DNA from 3 places in the Buttiauxella sp. 3AFRM03 genome. Region 1 is predicted to be linked to each of the others. Evidence: predicted binding sites of a transcription regulator. Region 1 holds the regulator's gene; each other region holds the start of a gene.
What was found. The regulator CRP, encoded in region 1, controls carbon source genes, mostly activating them, when cyclic AMP is high. The targets are predictions, from matches to a motif close to ATGTGANNNNNNTCACAT.
Positions count from the first base shown of each region.

Region 2: the regulator CRP is predicted to act here: its motif matches at 5,428-5,445, upstream of D8682_RS23230 (ABC-F family ATPase).
Region 3: the regulator CRP is predicted to act here: its motif matches at 2,708-2,725, upstream of D8682_RS20475 (PTS glucitol/sorbitol transporter subunit IIC).

Region 1 covers NZ_CP033076.1:3,398,257-3,405,672, reverse strand. Annotated here, with positions in the region: gene D8682_RS17255 (NUDIX domain-containing protein) at 1-31, shown strand, start outside; gene D8682_RS17250 (LysE family translocator) at 37-636, opposite strand; gene D8682_RS17245 (hydrolase) at 698-1,720, shown strand; gene D8682_RS17240 (YheU family protein) at 1,717-1,935, shown strand; gene D8682_RS17235 (phosphoribulokinase) at 2,109-2,993, shown strand; gene D8682_RS17230 (OsmC family protein) at 3,011-3,415, opposite strand; gene crp (cAMP-activated global transcriptional regulator CRP) at 3,729-4,361, shown strand; gene D8682_RS17220 (YccS/YhfK family putative transporter) at 4,453-6,537, shown strand; gene D8682_RS17215 (aspartate aminotransferase family protein) at 6,541-7,416, opposite strand, start outside.
Region 2 covers NZ_CP033076.1:4,660,151-4,667,566, reverse strand. Annotated here, with positions in the region: gene D8682_RS23240 (MFS transporter) at 1-1,285, shown strand, start outside; gene D8682_RS23235 (glycoside hydrolase family 31 protein) at 1,303-3,666, shown strand; gene D8682_RS23230 (ABC-F family ATPase) at 3,803-5,398, opposite strand; gene ldtB (L,D-transpeptidase) at 5,631-6,551, shown strand; gene D8682_RS23220 (CidA/LrgA family protein) at 6,746-7,147, shown strand; gene D8682_RS23215 (CidB/LrgB family autolysis modulator) at 7,144-7,416, shown strand, end outside.
Region 3 covers NZ_CP033076.1:4,076,202-4,083,617, reverse strand. Annotated here, with positions in the region: gene D8682_RS20490 (metal ABC transporter permease) at 1-528, opposite strand, end outside; gene D8682_RS20485 (metal ABC transporter ATP-binding protein) at 525-1,220, opposite strand; gene mltB (lytic murein transglycosylase B) at 1,477-2,550, opposite strand; gene D8682_RS20475 (PTS glucitol/sorbitol transporter subunit IIC) at 2,801-3,349, shown strand; gene D8682_RS20470 (PTS glucitol/sorbitol transporter subunit IIB) at 3,359-4,324, shown strand; gene srlB (PTS glucitol/sorbitol transporter subunit IIA) at 4,333-4,695, shown strand; gene srlD (sorbitol-6-phosphate dehydrogenase) at 4,716-5,495, shown strand; gene gutM (transcriptional regulator GutM) at 5,559-5,918, shown strand; gene D8682_RS20450 (DNA-binding transcriptional repressor) at 5,987-6,760, shown strand; gene gutQ (arabinose-5-phosphate isomerase GutQ) at 6,753-7,416, shown strand, end outside.

The DNA of each region.
Region 1 (7,416 bases):
ACGTAACTTGCTCAATGATACTGCCGGGTAGCGGCATCAATGCCAAATCAGCAACACACATGCCGCAGTCAGCAATCCCATAAAGACATTAAAGATTGTCCAGGCACGGCGGCTACGAAGTAGCTTGCCAATCATGCTGCCAAACGCAATCCAGATGATGCCAGCAACGATGTTGACCAGCGCGATACCGATGCTGATTAACACCACAGAGTGCAGGTACTGAGCACCCGCAAGGCTAAAACTTGCGACTGCACCTAGCGCCATCAACCACGCTTTCGGGTTGATAACCTGTAATAAACCACCCTGCCAGAATGGGATAGGTGACGGCGGCGGCGCATCGGTTTCCAGCGTTTCATAAGTCGCGGTGCCGATTTTCCATGCCAGCCATAACAGGTAAGCACTCCCGGCAATCTTCAGGATGAGGTGCAAAGCAGGATACAATAGGATTAAGCTACCGACGCCAAAAGCCACCAGCAACAAAATGCACTGCATCCCCAACATGATACCTATCATCAAAGGGAGGGTTCGCATAAAGCCGTAGTTGGCGCCGGAAGAAGTCAGCAACATATTGTTTGGGCCGGGTGTAATCGCCGCGACCCACAAAAAACCAAGCATTGAGAAGAAAAGCGTTTCCATGAAATGGGTGATCCGCACCCGGTAAGTTAATTAGCAAACTAAATGAAACTAACAGTGTGATATGGCCACGACAAGTCCCGCAGCATTGAATTTTAATCACGTAGACGATGAACAATTTCGTCCGTTAAAGGGTGTCAGTAATCCGCACCTGCAAACCATGCTCCCACGCTTAATTCGCCGCCGCCTCAATTTCAAACCTCACTGGCAGCGTCTGGATATGCCGGATGGGGATTTTGTTGATCTTGCATGGAGTGAAGACCCACGCCAGGCAACGCATAAACCACGGTTAGTCGTTTTTCATGGTCTTGAAGGAAGCCTGCACAGCCCGTATGCACATGGGTTAATTGATGCCGCGCGTAAGCAAGGCTGGTTGGGTGTGGTGATGCACTTCCGTGGCTGTAGCGGCGTGCCGAATCGCATGAAACGCATCTATCACTCCGGCGAAACCGAAGATGGCAGCTATTTCCTCAACTGGCTCTCTACACGTTACGGTAAAGCCCCCACGGCGGCGGTCGGGTTTTCTCTCGGCGGTAACATGCTCGCCTGTTTAATGGCAAAACAAGGCGCAGATTGTACGCTACAGGCCGGTGTGGTGGTTTCTGCCCCGCTAATGCTGGAGCATTGTAGCAAGCATATCGAGAAAGGTTTCTCGCGCGTTTACCAACATTATCTGTTGAATCTGCTGAAGAAAAATGCGGCACGTAAACTCAGAAGCTATCCGGGTACACTCCCGGTAGATATGCGCCAGCTTAAAGGAGTGCGTCGTCTGCGTGAGTTTGACGATTTGATCACCTCGAAGATTCATGGCTTTGCAGATGCTATCGACTACTATCGTCAATGCAGCGCCATGCCGTTGCTGCCGCAAATCAAAACGCCGACGTTAATCATTCACGCTAAAGATGACCCGTTTATGGATCACCATGTGATCCCCGACACAGCGATACTGCCTGCCAATATTGAGTATCAACTGACGCGCTATGGTGGGCATGTTGGATTTGTTGGTGGCACGCTACGGCGTCCGGAAATGTGGCTCGAGCAACGCATCCCGCAGTGGTTGTCTAAATTTTTGGACCCGTCATTATGATGATTCCCTGGCAAGATCTCCCCCCCGAAACGCTTGATAATCTGATTGAATCCTTTGTATTACGTGAAGGTACCGATTATGGTGAACAAGAGCGTTCGCTGGAGCAAAAAGTGGCCGATGTTAAGCGCCAGCTACAAAGTGGCGAGGCTGTGCTGGTATGGTCGGAGCTTCACGAAACGGTGAATATCATGGCTCGCGGGCAGCTTCGCGGCTAAGCGTTTATTCTATACTGCATAGTAAAACCACCCTCACCCTGGCCCTATCCCTGAGGGAGAAGGGGAAGAACCAAAGCGAAATCCGGACAGTCTCCTCTCCAGGGGGAGAGGGTTAGGGTGAGGGCCAGCCCTTACGAACACACACTTGTGATTACCCATGGAGTTGTTGCCTTATGTCAGCCAAACATCCGGTTATTGCCGTAACAGGTTCCAGCGGCGCGGGAACGACCACCACCAGCCTTGCCTTCCGCAAAATATTCCAGCAACTCAACCTGCGCGCTGCCGAAGTTGAAGGTGACAGCTTCCATCGTTTCACGCGTCCTGAAATGGATATGGCTATTCGTAAAGCACGCGACTTAGGCCGCCATATCAGTTACTTCGGTCCGGAAGCGAATGACTTCGGCCTGCTGGAACAAACGTTTATCGAGTACGGAAAAACCGGGCAAGGTAAATCGCGTAAGTATCTTCATACCTATGACGAAGCCGTCCCCTGGAACCAAATTCCTGGGACGTTTACACCGTGGCAATCGCTGCCTGAACCGACCGATGTGTTGTTCTATGAAGGATTGCACGGTGGAGTCGTCACCCCACAGCACGATGTGGCGAATGCCGTCGACTTGCTGGTTGGCGTAGTGCCGATTGTCAACCTGGAATGGATTCAAAAACTGGTGCGTGATACCAGCGAACGTGGGCATTCCCGGGAAGCGGTGATGGATTCAGTGGTGCGCTCAATGGACGACTACATCAATTACATCACGCCACAATTTTCACGCACGCACATTAACTTCCAGCGTGTCCCGACTGTCGATACCTCTAACCCGTTTGCTGCACGCGGAATTCCATCGCTGGATGAAAGTTTTGTGGTGATTCATTTTCGCGGGTTGGATGACATCGATTTCCCCTACTTGCTCGCCATGTTGCAAGGCTCATTCATTTCCCACATCAATACAATAGTGGTACCGGGCGGCAAAATGGGGCTGGCGATGGAATTGATCATGACGCCGTTAGTGAAGCGTCTGGCGGAAGGACGAAATATCAATAATCAGGGCGGCGAGTAACCGCCCTGTTTTGCACACTAGCCTTCAATGACTTCGTAGCTGTGCGTGATATTTACGGCTTTTTCCAGCATCAGTGCAACAGAGCAATACTTCTCAGCAGATAAATCAACCGCGCGGGAAACCGCGTTATCTTTTAGCTCTTTGCCTGTCACGATGAAATGCAGGTTGATGTGAGTAAAAAGACGAGGAGCTTCTTCGCGACGCTCAGAGGTCAATTTCACTTCGCAGTCGGTGACGTCGTAGCGGCCTTTTTGCAAAATAGAAACCACGTCGATTGCACTGCAACCCCCGGCAGCCATCAGTACCATTTCCATCGGGCTCGGTGCTTTATCGCCAGAATTACCGTCCATCAGAATCTGGTGTCCTGAAGCGGATTCACCAAGGAAAGTTAACCCTTCAACCCATTTCACACGTGCCTGCATGTTGCTTCTCCCATTGAAAAAATTACCTTCCAGAGTACGCGGATGCAGCAAAACTGGCAACGGAAGGCGACCTACGTCATGCTGAAACGAGACAATAGGAGACACCTGCCAAAAGCTATGCTAAAACAATCCGGATGCTACATTGATACATTGACGTAATGCATAGATGCAAAGGACGTCACTAATTACAGGCAGCAAGAATGACTTGCATGCCATCTCCCCAAAGTGGGGAATATTCTAATACTTGCAACGCCAGACAGGATGTTTAGCGTCCTGTCGTTGGTAGCCAGTTATAAACAGAGGATAACCGCGCATGGTGCTTGGCAAACCGCAAACAGACCCGACTCTCGAATGGTTCTTGTCCCATTGCCACATTCATAAGTATCCATCGAAGAGCACACTGATCCACCAGGGTGAAAAAGCAGAGACGCTGTATTACATCGTCAAGGGCTCTGTAGCTGTTCTGATCAAAGATGAAGAGGGCAAGGAAATGATCCTCTCCTATCTGAATCAGGGCGACTTTATTGGTGAGTTAGGGCTGTTCGAAGAAGGCCAGGAACGTAGTGCCTGGGTCCGTGCTAAATCTGCCTGTGAAGTGGCTGAAATTTCCTATAAAAAATTCCGCCAGCTGATCCAGGTAAACCCAGACATTCTGATGCGTCTTTCTTCCCAGATGGCTCGTCGTCTGCAAGTCACTTCTGAGAAAGTCGGTAACCTGGCATTCCTCGATGTGACTGGTCGTATCGCGCAGACACTGTTGAACCTGGCAAAACAGCCTGATGCAATGACTCACCCAGACGGTATGCAGATTAAAATTACCCGTCAGGAAATTGGTCAGATCGTCGGTTGTTCTCGTGAAACTGTCGGTCGTATCTTGAAAATGCTGGAAGATCAGAACCTGATCTCCGCTCACGGCAAAACGATCGTCGTTTACGGCACTCGTTAATTTCCGTTTCAAAAAAGGCGTGTTGCTTTATGGACACGCCTTTTTTTGTCTTTAAAATCCAAACACCTGCAACACAAAGTATGACAAGCATATGTGGAGAAGATTAATCTATCACCCTGAAGTTAACTATGCACTGCGGCAAACGCTGGTGCTGTGCCTTCCTGTGGGGATCGGTTTACTACTGGGGAATTTGCAGTTAGGTCTGCTTTTCTCGTTAGTGCCCGCTTGTTGCAACATTGCTGGTCTGGATACACCCCATAAGCGTTTTTTTAAACGCCTGATTGTTGGCGGCACTCTTTTTGCGACCAGCAGTTTAATCATGCAGCTTTTGCTGCTCTACACCGCGGTCCCATTGCCCATCATTCTTATGGTGATGGCGCTCTTGTTAGGCGTCACCGCTGAAATCAGCGCCCTGCACGCACGTTTGCTTCCGGCATCGCTGATTGCGGCCATCTTTACGCTAAGCATGGCCGGCAATATGCCTATCTGGAAGCCGATGGTGTTATATGTCTCCGGCACGATTTGGTACGGAGTCTTTAACTGGTTTTGGTTCTGGATGTGGCGTGAGCAGCCGCTGCGCGAAACGTTAAGCCTGCTCTATCGCCAATTGGCGGAGTACTGTGAAGCCAAATACGGCATGCTGACACAACATGCTGATCCCGAAACAGCGCTGCCTCCACTGCTGGCTCGCCAGCAAAAAGCCGTAGACCTGATCACCATCTGCTACCAACAGCTGCATATGCTGTCGGCGAATCAGCAGAACGGTTACAAACATTTGTTACGCTCTTTTCAGATAGCGTTAGATTTGCAGGAGCACATCTCCGTCAGTTTGCACCAGCCTGCCGAGGTGCAAAAACTTGTCGCGAAAAGCCATGCAGAAGCGGTTATTCGCTGGAATGCGCAGACCATTGCGGCACGCTTGCGCGTATTGGCCGATGACATTCTCTACCATCGTTACCCACAGCGTTTTACGATGGAGAAACAAATTGAAGCCCTCGAGAAAATTGCTCGCCAGAATCCGGACAACCCGGTTGGGCAGTTTTGTCATTATCACTTCAGCCGTATCGCCCGCGTGCTGCGCATCCAACGCCCTCTGTACGCCCGTGATTTAATGGAAGACCGGCAGCGCCGTTTACCGCTGTGGGCAGCACTGAAAAGCTATTTGTCGTTGAAATCTGCCGCCCTGCGCAACGCCGCCCGACTAGGCGTAATGCTAACCATCGCCAGTCTTTTCGGGGCATTTTTACATCTGCCGAAACCCTACTGGATTTTAATGACGGTGATGTTCGTTACGCAAAACGGCTACGGTGCCACGCGGGTGCGCATTCTTCACCGTTCGGCAGGGACCATTGCTGGCCTGGCTATTGCGGGTATCGCCCTGCACTTTCACTTCCCACAAAGCATTGCCCTGGCCGCGATGCTGGTCATTACGCTGGTCAGCTATTTGTTTATTCGCCAGAGCTATGGCTGGGCGACGATTGGTTTTACCGTGACGGCGGTATATACCCTGCAACTGCTCACACTCAGCGCCGAGCAATTTATCGTCCCGCGCTTGATTGATACTCTGCTCGGCTGTTTGATTGCCTTCGGTGGCATGGTTTGGCTGTGGCCGCAGTGGCAAAGCGGTTTGTTGCGCCAGAACGCCCACGACGCGCTTGAAAAAGACCAGGACGCGATTCGCCTGATTCTGAGCAACGATCCCGAACCCACGCCGCTAGCCTGGCAACGAATGAAGGTCAATCAAGCCCATAATGCGCTGTTTAACTCACTGAATCAGGCGATGCAGGAACCCGGTTTTAACTCGCATTACCTGGCAGATATGAAATTGTGGGTGACGCACAGCCAGTTTATTGTCGAGCACATCAACGCCATGACTACGCTTGCGCGCGAGCACAACATGCTGACACCGGATTTAGCCCAGCGCTATTTGCAGTCGTGTGAAATTGCGCTGCAACGATGCCAGCAGCGGCTGCAATATGATGGGCCTGGCGAAACCCAGGATGCGAATATTCTTGACCCACTGGAAGGGCTTCCGAGTGGGCCATTGAGCACGATGGAACAACATTTACAGCGGATTTTGGGCCACCTCAGCACCATGCACACTATTTCTTCGGTTGCATGGCGTCAGCGGCCACATCATGGTATCTGGCTGAACCGCTTGCGGCGGTCGGATTAACGACTATCCGTTAACGATCTTCGCCACTGCTTTTGCAAAGCGCGCCATACCTTCATCAATATCGGCATTTTCAACAATCAAGGCTGGCGCGAAGCGCATAACATCAGGACCGGCATTCAACACCATCACCCCTTCCTGAGCAGCGGCATGCAGGAATTCACGTGCACGGCCTTGGTATTGCGGTTTCAGCTCAGCGCCAATCAGCAAACCCATACCGCGAATATCGCTGAACACATCAAACTGCTCGTCAATGTGCTGCAAATGCTTGACGAACAGCTGGCGTTTTTCCGTAACGCCATTCAACACTTCCGGCGTGTTGATAACATCAAATGCTGCCCCTGCCACCGCACACGCCAGCGGGTTTCCGCCGTAAGTGGAACCGTGGGTGCCGACATGGAATGCAGAAGCGATTTCCTGCGTCGTCAGCATAACGCTTACCGGGAAACCGCCGCCGAGCGCTTTAGCGCTGGTCAAAATATCTGGCGTCACGCCGTAATGCATATACGCGAACAACTCGCCGATACGCCCCATGCCGCACTGAACTTCATCGAATACCAACAACGCTTTGTGCTCATCGCACAAGGCACGCAAGCCTTGCAGGAATTCTGGTGTCGCCGCCGTTACGCCGCCCTCGCCCTGAATTGGCTCCACCACCACCGCGCAGGTGTGATCGTCCATCACCGCTTTTACTGCATGTAAATCGTTAAACGGGACATGGATAATATCGGCGGGTTTCGGGCCAAATCCGTCGGAATATTTTGGCTGGCCACCAACAGAAACGGTAAACAGCGAGCGACCGTGGAAGGCGTTATGGAAGGCGATAATTTTGGTTTTGTAAGGGCTATGGCGTGTAGAAGCGTAATAACGCGCCAGTTTAAA
Region 2 (7,416 bases), 1.3 Mb from region 1:
TCCGGGTGTCACTGCCGTAAAGGGCAGGCGCACCATCCGCAACCTGCGTTGGTGGGTTCTGGTGCTGTTCTTGTTAGGCGTTACCGTTAACTACATTACCCGGAACTCACTGGGTATTTTGGCTCCAGAGCTGAAAACCAGTCTTGGTATTACCACTGAACAATATTCCTGGATTGTCGCTTCATTCCAGCTTGCTTATACCCTCTTCCAACCGATTTGTGGCTGGCTGATTGACGTAATCGGCCTCAAGCTGGGCTTCTTAATTTGCGCAGGTCTTTGGGCGGTAGTGTGCATCATGCACGCAGGTGCCGGAAGCTGGCTGCATCTGGCTATCTTGCGCTTCTTTATGGGAGGTGCTGAAGCTGCGGCAACCCCAGCTAACGCCAAAACGATTGGCGAATGGTTCCCGAAAAAAGAGCGCCCTATTGCTGCGGGTTGGGCAGGCGTTGGTTTCTCGATTGGTGCCATGCTGGCACCGCCAATTGTCTATTTTGCGCATTCCTCTTTCGGCTGGCAGGGCGCGTTTATGTTCACCGGCGTGTTAGCCATGTTGTGGGTTATTTTGTGGTGGATGTTCTATCACAACCCGGAACAGCACCCGAACCTCAGCAAAGAAGAACTGGAGTTCATCAAACAAGATAACGAACCTGCTGCGGTGAAACTGCCTTTCCTGACTGCACTGAAAACCGTCGGCAAAAACAAGCGTTTCTACGGTATTGCTATCCCTGCTTTTATGGCCGAACCGGCATGGGCGGTGTTGAGCTTCTGGGTTCCGCTGTATCTGGCAAACGAACGTGGAATGGATCTCAAACAAATTGCCATGTTCGCCTGGCTGCCGTTCCTCGCCGCCGACCTCGGCAGCGTGGCAAGTGGCTATCTGACCAAGCTTTATACCCGCTGGTTTGGTTACTCACGCACCAACTCCATCGTCGCCAGTTCGGTGACCGGGGCTTTCCTGATGATCTCGCTGGCACTGGTTGCCATCACTAAAGATCCGTACGTCACCATTGCATTGATTTCGATTGGTGGCTTCGGGCACCAGATTATTTCCTGCATGTTGAGTGCGCTGGTTGTGGACTCCTTTGATAAAGGCCAGATGGCGACGGTTAACGGCATGCGCGGTTCTGCGGCCTGGATCGCCAGCTTCTTATTCTCACTGTTGATTGGCGTCACCGCCGACAAAATTGGCTACAACCCGCTGTTTATCGCCATGGGCTTCTTTGACCTGATTGGCGCTGTATTCCTGGTTTCTTTTATTGCTGAACGCCGCACTAAGCGCGCCTGATAGATGGATTGTGAACGATGAAAACGTTGAAAACCTGGACACTATTAAAATCTGATGCCAACCACGTTGAGTTAAGCGTGGATGGGAAACATCGCCTGAATTTGTTCGTGTTGGAGCAAGGCATGTTCCGCGTGCTGATTAAGCGCGAAAACAAACTGGCACTGAACCGCACCTGGAGCATTGCGCCAGAAAGTGATGTGCCGTGGGAAGGCCGCGACCGTGAAAGCCTGCAAGGTTTCGCTCTGCCTGGTTTCACGGTAGAAGAATTAGATGACACTCTGCGCATCAGCACCGATAAACTGCGCGTCACTGTTCACCAGCCGCTGTGGCTGGAGTGGGAATATCTGAATCAGGATTCCCAGTGGCAATTGCTGGCAAGCGACCGCCCAACCAGCGCTTATCTGCTGAACGCCCATGGCGATGGCGTGGCGCATTATCAGCGCCGCTTCAAAGAAGAACGTTATTACGGCCTGGGCGAAAAAGCTGGCCCGTTGCAGCGTACCGGTAAACGCTACGAAATGCGTAACCTGGATGCGATGGGTTACAACGCGGAATCCACTGACCCGCTGTACAAGCATATTCCGTTTACCATCACGCGCCGTCCGGATGTGAGCTTCGGGATGTTTTACGACAACCTGAGCAGTTGCTGGCTGGATTTGGGTAACGAAATTGACAACTATCACCTGCCGTATCGCCGCTGGCAGGCAGAGTCGGGCGATGTCGATTATTACCTGTTCCTCGGCCCGCAGGTTTTAGATGTCACCAAAGCGTTTGTGCGCCTGACCGGTAAAACGCTGTTTGGCCCGAAATGGAGCCTCGGTTACAGCGGCTCAACCATGCATTACACCGATGCACCTGATGCGCAAAACCAGCTGATGAGTTTTATCAAACTATGTAACGAGCATGCGATCCCATGCGATTCGTTCCAGTTGTCATCGGGCTACACTTCCATCAAAAACAAGCGTTATGTGTTCAACTGGAACGACGACAAAGTGCCGCAACCAAAAGTGATGAGCCAGGCATTCCACGATGCGGGCATCAAACTGGCGGCGAACATTAAGCCGTGCCTGTTGCAGGATCACCCTCGTTATCAGGAAGTGGTTGAGCAAGGTCTGTTTATTAAAGATTCCGAGCAAGATAGCCCGGAACGCTCGGTCTTCTGGGACGATGAAGGTTCACACCTCGATTTCACCAACCCGGCAACGGTCAAATGGTGGCAAAACGGCGTCACTACGCAACTGCTGGAAATGGGTATCGACTCCACCTGGAACGATAACAACGAATACGAAGTGTGGGATGGCGAAGCGCGTTGCTACGGCTTTGGCCAGGAAATCGCCATCAAAAATATTCGCCCGGTCATGCCGCTGTTGATGATGCGTGCCTCGCTCGAAGCACAACAAGCCTTTGCACCGGAAAAACGCCCGTATTTGATTTCGCGTTCAGGTTGCGCCGGGATGCAGCGTTACGTGCAAACCTGGAGCGGCGATAACCGCACCAACTGGAATACGCTGCGCTACAACACTCGTATGGGCGTGGGCATGAGCCTGTCAGGTTTGTATAACGTCGGGCATGACGTCGGCGGTTTCTCTGGCGACAAACCAGATGCCGAGCTGTTTGTCCGTTGGGTACAAAATGGCGTGATGCACCCGCGCTTCACCATTCACTCATGGAATGATGACCAGACTGTCAACGAGCCGTGGATGTACGCAAGTGTGACTCCGGCAATCCGTAGCGCGATTGAAACACGCTATCGCCTGCTACCGTATTTCTACACGCTGCTGTGGCAAGCCCATGCTGACGACGAACCGATGCTGCGCTCCACCTTCCTTGATCATGAGCACGACGCGAAAACCTTCGAAGAGTGTGATGACTTTATGCTGGGCCGTGATTTGCTGGTCGCAAGTGTGGTGGAAGAAGGCCAACGCGAGCGCGAAATCTGGCTGCCAGAAAACGGCGCGGGTTGGTACGATTACTACACCGGCCAGTGGTATAGCGGCGGCCAGACAATTGTGGTTGATGCTCCGCTCGAACGCCTGCCGCTGCTGGTGCGCGCCGGTGCTGCCCTGCCGCACTCTGCACGCATTACGCATGTGTTAGCGAGCGCTGATAATGTGCGCGAGTTGAAAGTGTATCCGTTGCAAGGGACTGGCGTTTCACACGGCAGCCTGTTTGAAGACGACGGCGAGTCATGGGGTTATCAGCAAGGTAATGCGTTGTGGCTGAGCTGGGAAATTCGCTGTACGGCAGATGAGATTCATGTGTCGTTTAGCCGTAAAGGGGATTATCAACCGGCATGGAGCGAGATGAAGTTGACGCTTCCTGCTGGGGAAAAACGCCGTTTGGTTGTTGATGGCATTGAGCAGGATTTATTGAAGATTTAAGATATAAAAAAACCGCCGAAAGGCGGTTTAAAACTGCTGACGAAGCTATTTCGTAGGTCGGATAAGCGCAGCGTCATCCGACAATCAGGTGCAAATGGTGGATGACGCTAGCGCTTATCCACCCTACAAAACTAAATTAACCGTCAATACCTTTACTGCGCAGGTAATCTTCGTACCCGCCGGTAAAGTCAATCACACGCTCTGGGGTAATCTCAATCACACGCGTTGCCAGCGAGCTAACAAACTCACGGTCGTGAGAAACGAAGATCAGCGTTCCTGGGTACATCTCCAGCGCCATGTTCAGCGACTCGATAGATTCCATATCCAGGTGGTTGGTAGGTTCATCCATCACCAGAACGTTCGGGCGTTCCATCATTAACTTACCAAACAACATGCGGCCTTTTTCACCACCGGAAAGCACTTTAGCAGGCTTTTTGATGTCATCCTGGCTGAACAGCAGACGGCCAAGAATGCTGCGCACCGCTTGCTCGTCGTCGCCTTCCTGCATCCACTGGCTCATCCAGTCGAACACCGTCAGGTCATTTTCGAATTCGTATTCGTGATCCTGTGCGTAATAGCCGATTTGCACATTCTCAGACCACTTCACAGTACCTGCGTCTGGAGACAGTTCAGCAACCAGGGTTTTAAGCAGAGTGGTTTTACCCACGCCGTTGGTACCCAGAATCGCCAGTTTTTCACCCACTTCCAGCAGCATGTTAACGCCTTTGAACAGTGGGCCGTTATCAAAGCCTTTAGACATAGCTTCAACTTCAAGCGCATTACGGAACAGTTTCTTGTCCTGCTCGAAGCGAATGAACGGGTTCTGACGGCTGGATGCTTTAACTTCGTCGAGTTTGATTTTATCAATCTGACGCGCACGAGAAGTCGCCTGGCGAGATTTAGAGGCGTTGGCACTAAAACGGCTAACGAAGGATTGCAGGTCTGCAATCTGCGCTTTTTTCTTCGCGTTGTCAGACAGCAGGCGTTCACGCACTTGTGTTGCTGCCGTCATGTATTCGTCGTAGTTGCCTGGATAAACACGCAGTTCGCCGTAGTCCAGATCCGCCATGTGAGTACACACCATGTTCAGGAAGTGACGGTCGTGCGAAATGATAATCATGGTGCTGTTACGTTCGTTCAGCACGGTTTCCAGCCAACGAATGGTGTCGATGTCCAGGTTGTTCGTCGGTTCATCAAGCAGCAGAATCTCTGGGTTTGAGAACAGTGCCTGCGCCAGCAACACACGCAGTTTCCAGCCTGGAGCAACTTCGCTCATCGGGCCGTAATGTTGTTCTACAGGAATGCCGACACCTAACAGCAGTTCGCCCGCGCGTGCTTCAGCGGTGTAACCGTCCATTTCGCCGTACAACACTTCCAGGTCAGCCACTTTGTAGCCGTCTTCTTCGCTCATCTCTGGTAACGCGTAAATGCGGTCGCGCTCTTCTTTTACTTCCCAGAGTTCAGCGTGGCCCATGATTACCGTGTCGAGCACGGTGAATTTTTCAAAGGCGAATTGATCCTGACGCAACTTACCGAGGCGTTCGTTCGGATCAAGTGAAACGTTACCCAGCGTTGGCTCTAAATCGCCACCGAGGATCTTCATAAAGGTAGACTTGCCGCTACCGTTAGCGCCGATCAAGCCGTAACGGTTGCCGCCGCCAAATTTGACAGAAATATTTTCAAACAGCGGCTTACTGCCGAACTGCATTGTGACGTTGCTGGAAACTAGCACAGAGATGTCCTGGTAAAAGAAGTTTTAAGATGTGAGATCCGGCACATTATGCCATAACTCAATGTGCAGATCGCCCTGCTTGTTCACTGGCGATAAAATAATCAATATGGAAAAAAATGTGATTTAATACACATCTGATTTCCCTGGTCGCGAGAATGCACATATAATGCGCGGCTAAACCGCTCCGTTTCTTCACTAACTAGCCTGCATGGCCGTAAATAATTCGCATACCATGAATATGAAACTACGCACTATTTTACTGGCATTTGTGGCTGTCGTGTCTTTTAGCAAAACAGCTTCTGCCGTGACCTATCCTCTGCCTACTGATGGCAGCCGTTTGATTGGTCAAAACCAGGTTGTCACCATTCCTGAAGGTAGCACCGCACCGCTGGAAGAATTCGCAGCACGTTACCAGATGGGTCTTTCCAACATGTTGGAAGCAAACCCGGGTGTTGACCCGTATTTGCCAAAGCCTGGTACCATCCTGAATATTCCTCAGCAGCTGATTCTGCCGGACACCGTCCATGAAGGTATTGTTATTAACAGTGCTGAAATGCGCCTCTACTATTACCCTGCTGGCTCCAACACGGTTATCGTGCTGCCAATCGGTATCGGCCAGTTGGGTAAAGACACCCCACTGAACTGGACAACAAAAGTAGAACGTAAGAAAGCGGGCCCAACCTGGACGCCAACGAAGAAAATGCACGCAGAATATATTGCTGCCGGTACGCCACTGCCAGCGGTTGTTCCAGCTGGCCCGGATAACCCGATGGGTCTGTATGCACTGTACATTGGTCGTCTGTATGCAATTCACGGTACCAACGCAAACTTTGGTATCGGCCTGCGCGTGAGCCACGGTTGTGTGCGTCTGCGTAATGAAGACATCAAATTCCTGTTCGAGAAAGTGCCGGTCGGTACCCGCGTTCAGTTCATCAACGAACCGGTTAAAGCCACCGTTGAGCCAGATGGTACGCGCTACATTGAAGTGCATAACCCACTGTCGACCACTGAAGCGCAGTTCAACTCCACTGAGATTGTCCCTATCACGCTGAAAAACAACGTGACCGCGATTACCGCTCAGCCTGACGTTGACAGCACCGTATTGGATCAAGCTATTCAGGGCCGTTCCGGTATGCCGGTACGCTTGAACTAAGCGAAGATTACAGCTTTGAAGAGCGGCCTACGGGCCGCTTTTTTTGTCCTCAAAATATGTGTTGTGATAATGCCCAAAACTTTCTGGAACGTTCCAGACAGGAATGTTTGGTATGCTAATAATTCATGATGTGACCGGTAGCACATTTTTGAGTTTAATTGTATGATGAATGCGTTTTCTAAAAGGTAATCACTATGCGTAACTCACTCACCACACTATGGCAGTACCTGCGGGCATTTATATTAATTTACATATGCTTATATGCAGGTATTGCCATTTCGTCACTGCTTCCTATCACCATCCCCGGCAGCATTATTGGCATGCTGATTTTGTTTGTATTGCTGTCGCTGCAAATCGTCCCTGCCAAATGGGTTAAACCCGGTTGCCAAATATTGATTCGTAACATGGCGCTGCTGTTTGTGCCGATTGGCGTAGGTGTGATGCAGTATGTCGATGTAATAAAACAACAATTTGGCCCTGTCGTGGTCTCATGTTTTATCAGTACCCTGGTGGTGTTAGTGGTGGTGAGCTGGAGTTCCCAGTTAATGCATGGCGAGCGTAAAGTGGTGAGCGAGCGCGAGGGTGAGACAAAATGATTCATCATCTTTGGTGGTCTTTACCTTTAACACTGGCGACTTTTTTCCTGGCTCGCCAGGTTGCTGTCCGTTATAAATCGCCGGTTCTGAACCCGTTGCTGATTTCCATGATTGTGATAATCCCAATCCTGGTCTTGACCCGTACCCCTTACGAACATTATTTCGAAGGCAGTAAAGTATTAAATGACTTGCTGCAACCGGCCGTTGTTGCCCTCGCCTTCCCGCTTTACGAACAGCTTCACCAGATTCGCGCGCGCTGGAAATCCATT
Region 3 (7,416 bases), 680 kb from region 1:
GTTATTGACCTGCAAGAAGCTGCGGTCAAAGGTTTCCATCACCAGCCCGCGATATAAACCCGCCAGGATAAGTAACGTTACGCTGGCAATCACGCCAACGAAGATTGTTGCCTGATTATCGACGGCCAGTATTGAGCCAAATAAAAGGTGCAGCAGGTCAACACTGGAGCCGCGAAGCGAAATGAGTGTGACGCCTAACGCCAGCGAGCCGAGGTAAAAACCTGCAAAACTAGCATCCTCTTTAAGTTGGGTTCGTGAGCTCACCAGGCCGGAAATTAATGCCACCAGCACCCCCGCAACAAAGCCGCCAATCCCCATGGCAACCAGCGACATACCTGCCAGCAAATAGCCCACCGCAACGCCCGGCAGGATGGCATGAGAAAGTGCATCCCCCACCAGGCTCATACGCCTTAGCAGCAAGAAAATCCCCAACGGAGCGGTGCTCAGTGATAAAGCCAGGCACGCAACGAGCGCGCGGCGCATAAAACCGTAATCAATAAACGGTTCCAAGAAGAAATGATAAATCATGCGGATAACGCCAGATTATTACTGACTTGCGAATAACGAGGTAACACTTCAGCAGCGTCCCCCCAATGGAAATGATCTTGTGTAAGCAATAAAACCTGTGGGAAATGCTGGCTAACACGTTGGTTATCATGCAGCACAGCCAGTACCGTTTGGCCCGCCTGATTCATTTGGCAGATTAACGACATCAGGAAATCGCTGGTTTGCGAATCGACCCCGGTAAAAGGCTCATCGAGCAGCACCAGCGGCGCATTTTGCACCAGTAAGCGAGCAAACAGCATTCTCTGAAACTGGCCGCCAGAAAGCATTTCGATAGGCTGATGGCGGTAAGCGCTCAAGCCAACTCGTTCGATGGCATCGGCTATCCGCAGGCGGTGTTGACGCTTCAATGCGGAAAACAGGCTGCGGGCAGGCCACGCCCCCATACACACCACATCGTAAACCGTGACAGGAAACTGTCTTTCCATTTCAGCCAGTTGCGGCAACCACGCAATGCGCGGAGCACACCCATCGGTAAACTGCAGTTGCCCCGATACCGGTGCCTGTAACTTCAATAATGTTTTAAGGAGGGTCGATTTCCCGGTGCCGTTGGCACCAATAATGGCGGTCATGCTGCCTTGCACAATATGGCCGGTAAGTGCAGGTGTCACCGCCCTTCCCTGATAACCCAATACCACTTGATTCAACGAGATCATGGCAGTGCAATCGCCCAGCGAATAGCCAGCCATAAACCGGCGAGCAGCATTAAGACTGCACAAAACCGGGCTGATGCCGCCACGGTGAAAAGTGTCCGTAAAGGATTCATTGCGGGAAAAAGCCTTCAATTTGATTTGTTATAACATAACATAAAATAAATTGATGACGATGTAAATTCCTGATCGACGATCGGGAAAAACCTTCATGGGAAGTGCTGGAGAAAGAACCCCGCCTCAGAACAAGGCGGGGTAAAGATTACTGAACGCGAGCCTGCGCAACAGCCAGGCCTAACTGCCATACCGCCATTGCGTAATGCGTGCTGTGGTTGTAACGGGTGATGGTGTAGAAGTTTGGCAGACCGTACCAGTACTGGTAACGATCGCCCATATCCAGGCGCAGTAAACTGGCTTCCTGGTGGTTACCCAGAGAAGCCGTTGGGCTCAGACCGGATTGCGCCAGCGCGGAAACGGAATACTTGGTCTTAAAGCCGTTGGCTAACCCCGGTACCTGGCCGTTAGCTGGCACCGCCACCAAATCCCCTTTCACCCAACCGTGGCCTTTGAAATAGTTTGCCACGCTGCCAATCGCATCTTCGGGATCCCACAAATTCACATGACCGTCGCCGTTGAAATCAACCGCGTACTCTTTGAACGACGAAGGCATAAACTGGCCGTAACCCATCGCCCCGGCAAATGAACCTTTCAGTGCCAGCGGATCATCACCTTCGTTACGCGCCATCAACAGGAAGGTTTCCAGTTCGCCAGAGAAGTATTGCGCACGGCGTGGATAAGCAAAGGATAAGGTCGCCAGCGCATCGATGATGCGTGTTTTACCCATCACGCGGCCCCAGCGAGTTTCCACGCCGATAATCCCAACAATAATTTCTGGTGGCACGCCGTAAACCTGGAAAGCGCGTTTCAGCGCACTATCGTATTGATTCCAGAAAGCCACGCCATTTTGCACGTTATCTGGGGTGATAAATTTGCCGCGATAACGCAACCACGCCCCATTTGGGCCCGGAGGTGGTGCAGTAGTAGGTGCCTGCTGGTCCATTAAACGCAGCACGTAATCCAGCCGTTTGGCCTGAGATAACACTTCATGCAATTGCTGGCGGTCAAAGCCATGCTCACTCACCATTTTATTGATGAATTTTTCGGCTTCAGGATTGTTGGCAAAATCCCCCGTCTGCATAAACACATCATGCTGCGGTTGCAGCAAGAACCCCCCTGAAGGCGCGCCAGCTTGCTGAGGCGAAGTTTCAGTTTTTGGTTTACTGCTACAGGCAGCAAGCAAAACGATAAGTGGAAGTAACGCGACGGAGTAACGCATGTGAGGGATATCCATATGACTGACGACGAATGTGTATTCCTTATGGTAAATCAAAATCAATAATCAGGGATCCCCCTTTCTAACTCCTTTCAGTTCACCATTAAATTTTCCATTTAAAATTAAATTACCTTTCAAATTAACAGATTTATGTTTCACAATGAGATCTAAATAACATACATGAAGGTTTCAAAGTGATTATTATGAGCTGCCACTGACCGCAGAGTGAGCATTTACCCTTCAGGAGATAACAATGATCGACATGATTACCCATGGAGCTGAATGGTTTATTGGCCTGTTTCAAAAAGGGGGAGAAGTTTTTACCGGCATGGTGACCGGTATTCTTCCGCTGCTAATAAGCCTGCTGGTGATAATGAACGCGTTAATTAATTTCATCGGCCAGCATCGCATCGAACGAATGGCGCAGCGCTGCGCCGGAAACCCGGTTTCCCGCTACCTGTTACTGCCTTGCATCGGTACGTTTGTGTTCTGCAACCCGATGACGCTAAGCCTGGGGCGCTTTATGCCGGAGAAATACAAACCGAGCTATTACGCCGCCGCTTCATACAGTTGCCACTCAATGAATGGCCTTTTCCCTCACATCAATCCTGGCGAGCTATTTGTGTACCTCGGGATCGCCAGCGGGCTGACCACACTTGGTTTGCCGCTGGGTCCACTCGCGGTGAGTTACCTGCTTGTCGGTCTGATCACTAACTTCTTCCGTGGCTGGATAACCGACCTCACGACCTCGATCTTCGAGAAGAAAATGGGTATCGAACTGGAACGCCAGGTGCGACTTTAAGGAAAAATCATGACGCAACTTATTCGTATTGAGAAAGGCCAGGGCGGCTGGGGCGGCCCGCTGATTCTGCCGGTCGAACCCGGAAAAAAAATCGTCTACATCACCGCAGGGACTCGCCCGGCGATTATCGACAAACTCAGTGAAATGACGGGCTGGGAAGCAGTAGACGGCTTTAAAGAAGGCGAGCCGCCGGAAGCAGAAATCGCTGTGGCGGTGATCGACTGTGGCGGAACATTACGCTGCGGGTTGTACCCGAAACGCCGCATCCCGACCATTAATATCCATGCCACCGGCAAGTCCGGGCCAATGGCGCAGTACATCGTTGAAGATATTTACGTTTCCGGTGTGCGCGAAGAAAACATTAGCTGGCAAGCAGATGAAACGCAGTCCGTCGCGAAAACGCCGGTTCGTGAGTACGACACCAGTAAGAAAATAACGGAACAAAGCGATGGATTGCTGGCAAAAGTCGGCATGGGCATGGGCTCTGCCGTAGCGGTGCTGTTTCAGGCCGGGCGCGACACCATCGATACCGTGTTAAAAACCATCCTGCCGTTTATGGCGTTTGTCTCGGCGCTTATCGGCATCATCATGGCTTCAGGATTAGGCGACTGGATTGCTCACGGCCTGGCTCCGCTGGCCAACAATCCCGTCGGACTGATAACCCTGGCGCTGATTTGTTCATTCCCGCTGCTCTCACCTTTCCTCGGCCCTGGGGCGGTTATCGCACAGGTTATCGGGGTGCTGATTGGCGTACAAATTGGCCTCGGTCACATTCCACCACATCTGGCGCTCCCCGCGCTGTTTGCCATCAATGCGCAAGCAGCCTGTGACTTCATCCCGGTGGGCCTCTCTCTGGCTGAAGCCCGACAAGACACGGTGCGCGTCGGCGTGCCATCGGTATTAGTCGGCCGCTTTTTAACGGGCGCGCCAACCGTGCTCATCGCCTGGCTCGTGTCCGGCTTTATCTATCAATAAGGTGGATTATGCGAACTATTTATCAAACGACTATCACGTACATCGGCCAGTCCGCCCGCGAAGCGCTGGATGACAACATGCTGATCACTTTTAGCGAAGGCGCGCCAGCAGATATTCAGGACTTCTGTTTTATTCACTGCCACGGCGCATTGAGCGGCACGCTTGAACCCGGTATCGGTTTTGAACTGAACGGGCAGCATTACGATGTCACCGCAGTTGGCGACGTCGCTCAACAAAATTTACAGGAACTGGGGCATATCACCCTGCGTTTCGACGGTGAAGCGCAGGCGGAATACCCGGGTACCGTCCATGTTAACGGGCCACTACCTCACAACATTGAAACGGGCTGCCAGTTGAAGTTTTTAGTCTAAGCACATTAAAGGAGTAGAGCATGAACCAAGTTGCCGTTGTCATTGGGGGAGGACAAACCCTCGGAGCGTTTCTCGCCCATGGGCTTGCGAAGGAAGGTTATAAAATTGCCGTGGTAGATATCCAAAGCGAAAAAGCGGCCCGCGTCGCCCAGGAAATTAACGACCAGTACGGTGCTGGCATGGCCTGGGGATTTGGCGCTGATGCCACCAGCGAACAGAGCGTAACCGCGCTCGCCAACGGAGTAGACGAGATTTTCGGCCAGGTGAATTTGCTGGTCTATAGCGCCGGAATTGCCAAAGCGGCATTTATTGGTGATTTCGCGTTGGGCGATTTTGACCGTTCGTTGCAGGTCAATCTGGTGGGATATTTTCTGTGCGCCAAAGCGTTTTCAGCCTTGATGATCCGCGACGGCGTACATGGCCGCATCATCCAAATTAACTCTAAATCCGGGAAAGTGGGCAGCAAACATAATTCCGGCTACAGCGCGGCAAAGTTCGGCGGCGTAGGGCTGACACAATCACTGGCACTGGATTTAGCAGAGTACGGCATTACCGTGCATGCCTTGATGCTGGGCAACCTGTTGAAATCGCCAATGTTTCAATCATTACTCCCGCAATATGCCGAGAAACTGGGCATTGCGGCGGATGAAGTCGAGCAATATTACATCGACAAAGTCCCGCTCAAGCGTGGCTGCGACTATCAGGATGTGCTGAATACGCTGCTGTTTTATGCCAGTGATAAAGCATCGTACTGCACCGGGCAATCAATCAACATTACCGGCGGGCAGGTGATGTTTTAAACCCACGGGTGGATAGCCGTATGACTGCAAACGCGCTATTCACCTCCCTAACGAGAGAAATCTATGATTAACGCACTCATCGCAATCGCTGTAATCGCCTGGCTGAGCCAACTGGTTTTGGGTGGCTGGCAAATACGCCATTTCAATCGTGCATTCGACCAGTTATGCCAGAAAGGAGCCGTAGGTATCGGGCGTTCTGGCGAGCGTTTTAAGCCTCGGGTGGTCATTGCACTGGCATTCGATGAACAACAAAACATCTGTGACAGTTTGATGATGAAAGGCATCACTATTTTTGCCAGACCCTTACCGTTGTCACAACTACATGGGATAAATCGAAAGGAATTGCAACCTGATGTGATCTTCCCCCATGATCAAAACTGTCAGAATGCTCTATCATTAGCGATTAAAATGAAACATGGATAATTTCGTTTCGAACGCTTATTGCTTGCGAAATTATCAAACTAAAATTTAGCGCAAGGTAATAAGAGCTTATGAAACCACGCCATCGGCAGGCCGCAATCCTGGAGTATCTGCAAAAACAAGGGAAAAGTTCTGTTGACGATCTCGCTCAATATTTTGCCACCACCGGTACCACGATCCGTAAAGATCTAGTTCTGCTGGAAAACGCAGGCACGGTTATCCGTACCTATGGCGGCGTAGTACTGAACAAGGACGAACCGGATCCCCCCATTGACCACAAGACCTTAATCAACACTCATAAAAAACAACAAATCGCGGATGTGGCAGTAACATTCATCCATGATGGTGATTCGATTATTCTTGATGCCGGTAGCACGGTGCTGCAAATGGTTCCGTTATTACAGCGCTTTAATAACATCACCGTCATGACCAACAGCCTGCATATTGTTAATGCGCTTTCAGAACTGGATAACGAGCAAACTATCCTGATGCCTGGCGGCACCTTCCGCAAAAAATCAGCCTCTTTCCATGGCCAACTGGCCGAAACCGCTTTTGAACAATTCAGCTTCGATAAACTTTTTATGGGCACCGATGGCATCGATCTGAATGCCGGTGTTACCACATTTAATGAGGTTTACACCGTCAGTAAAGCGATGTGCAACGCAGCGCGTCAGGTGATTTTAATGGCTGACTCATCAAAATTTGGTCGCAAAAGCCCGAACATTGTTTGTGGGCTGGACAGTGTCCACACCATTATTACCGACAGCGGCATCAGCGAGGAGTTTTTGACGGCTTTGCAGGAAAAGGGAATCAACGTGATTATCACAGAGGAAAAACATGACTGAACGAATGATACTCATCGCGCGAGAAACACTGGAGTTAGAACTGTACGAAGCCAGCCGTTTATCTGACAGACTGGGCGAACAATTTGTTAACGCAGCTCGTGCGGTGCTTGCCTGCGAAGGTAAAGTGATTGTCTCAGGTATGGGTAAATCCGGGCATATTGGTAAAAAAATAGCCGCCACGCTTGCCAGCACCGGTACTCCCGCTTTCTTCGTTCATCCTGCTGAAGCTCTTCATGGCGATTTAGGGATGATCGAGAGCCGCGATATCATGCTGTTCATCTCCTATTCTGGCACCGCCAAAGAACTGGACTTAATCATCCCGCGCCTCCAGGAAAAAGCTGTCACCTTAATTGCTATAACAGGTAAATCAGACTCTCCACTCGCCAAAGCTGCACTTGCAATACTCGACATCTCCGTTGAACGCGAAGCCTGCCCTATGCGCCTCGCCCCAACGTCAAGCGCGGTTAACACACTAATGATGGGTGATGCACTTGCCATGGCGGTCATGCAGGAGCGCGGTTTTAATGAAGAAGATTTCGCCCGCTCTCACCCTGCGGGGGCTTTAGGGGCACGCTTGTTAAACCGGGTGCATCACTTGATGCGCACTGGAAAACAGCTCCCGGTCATCGCTGACATCGCAACGGTCATGGACGCCT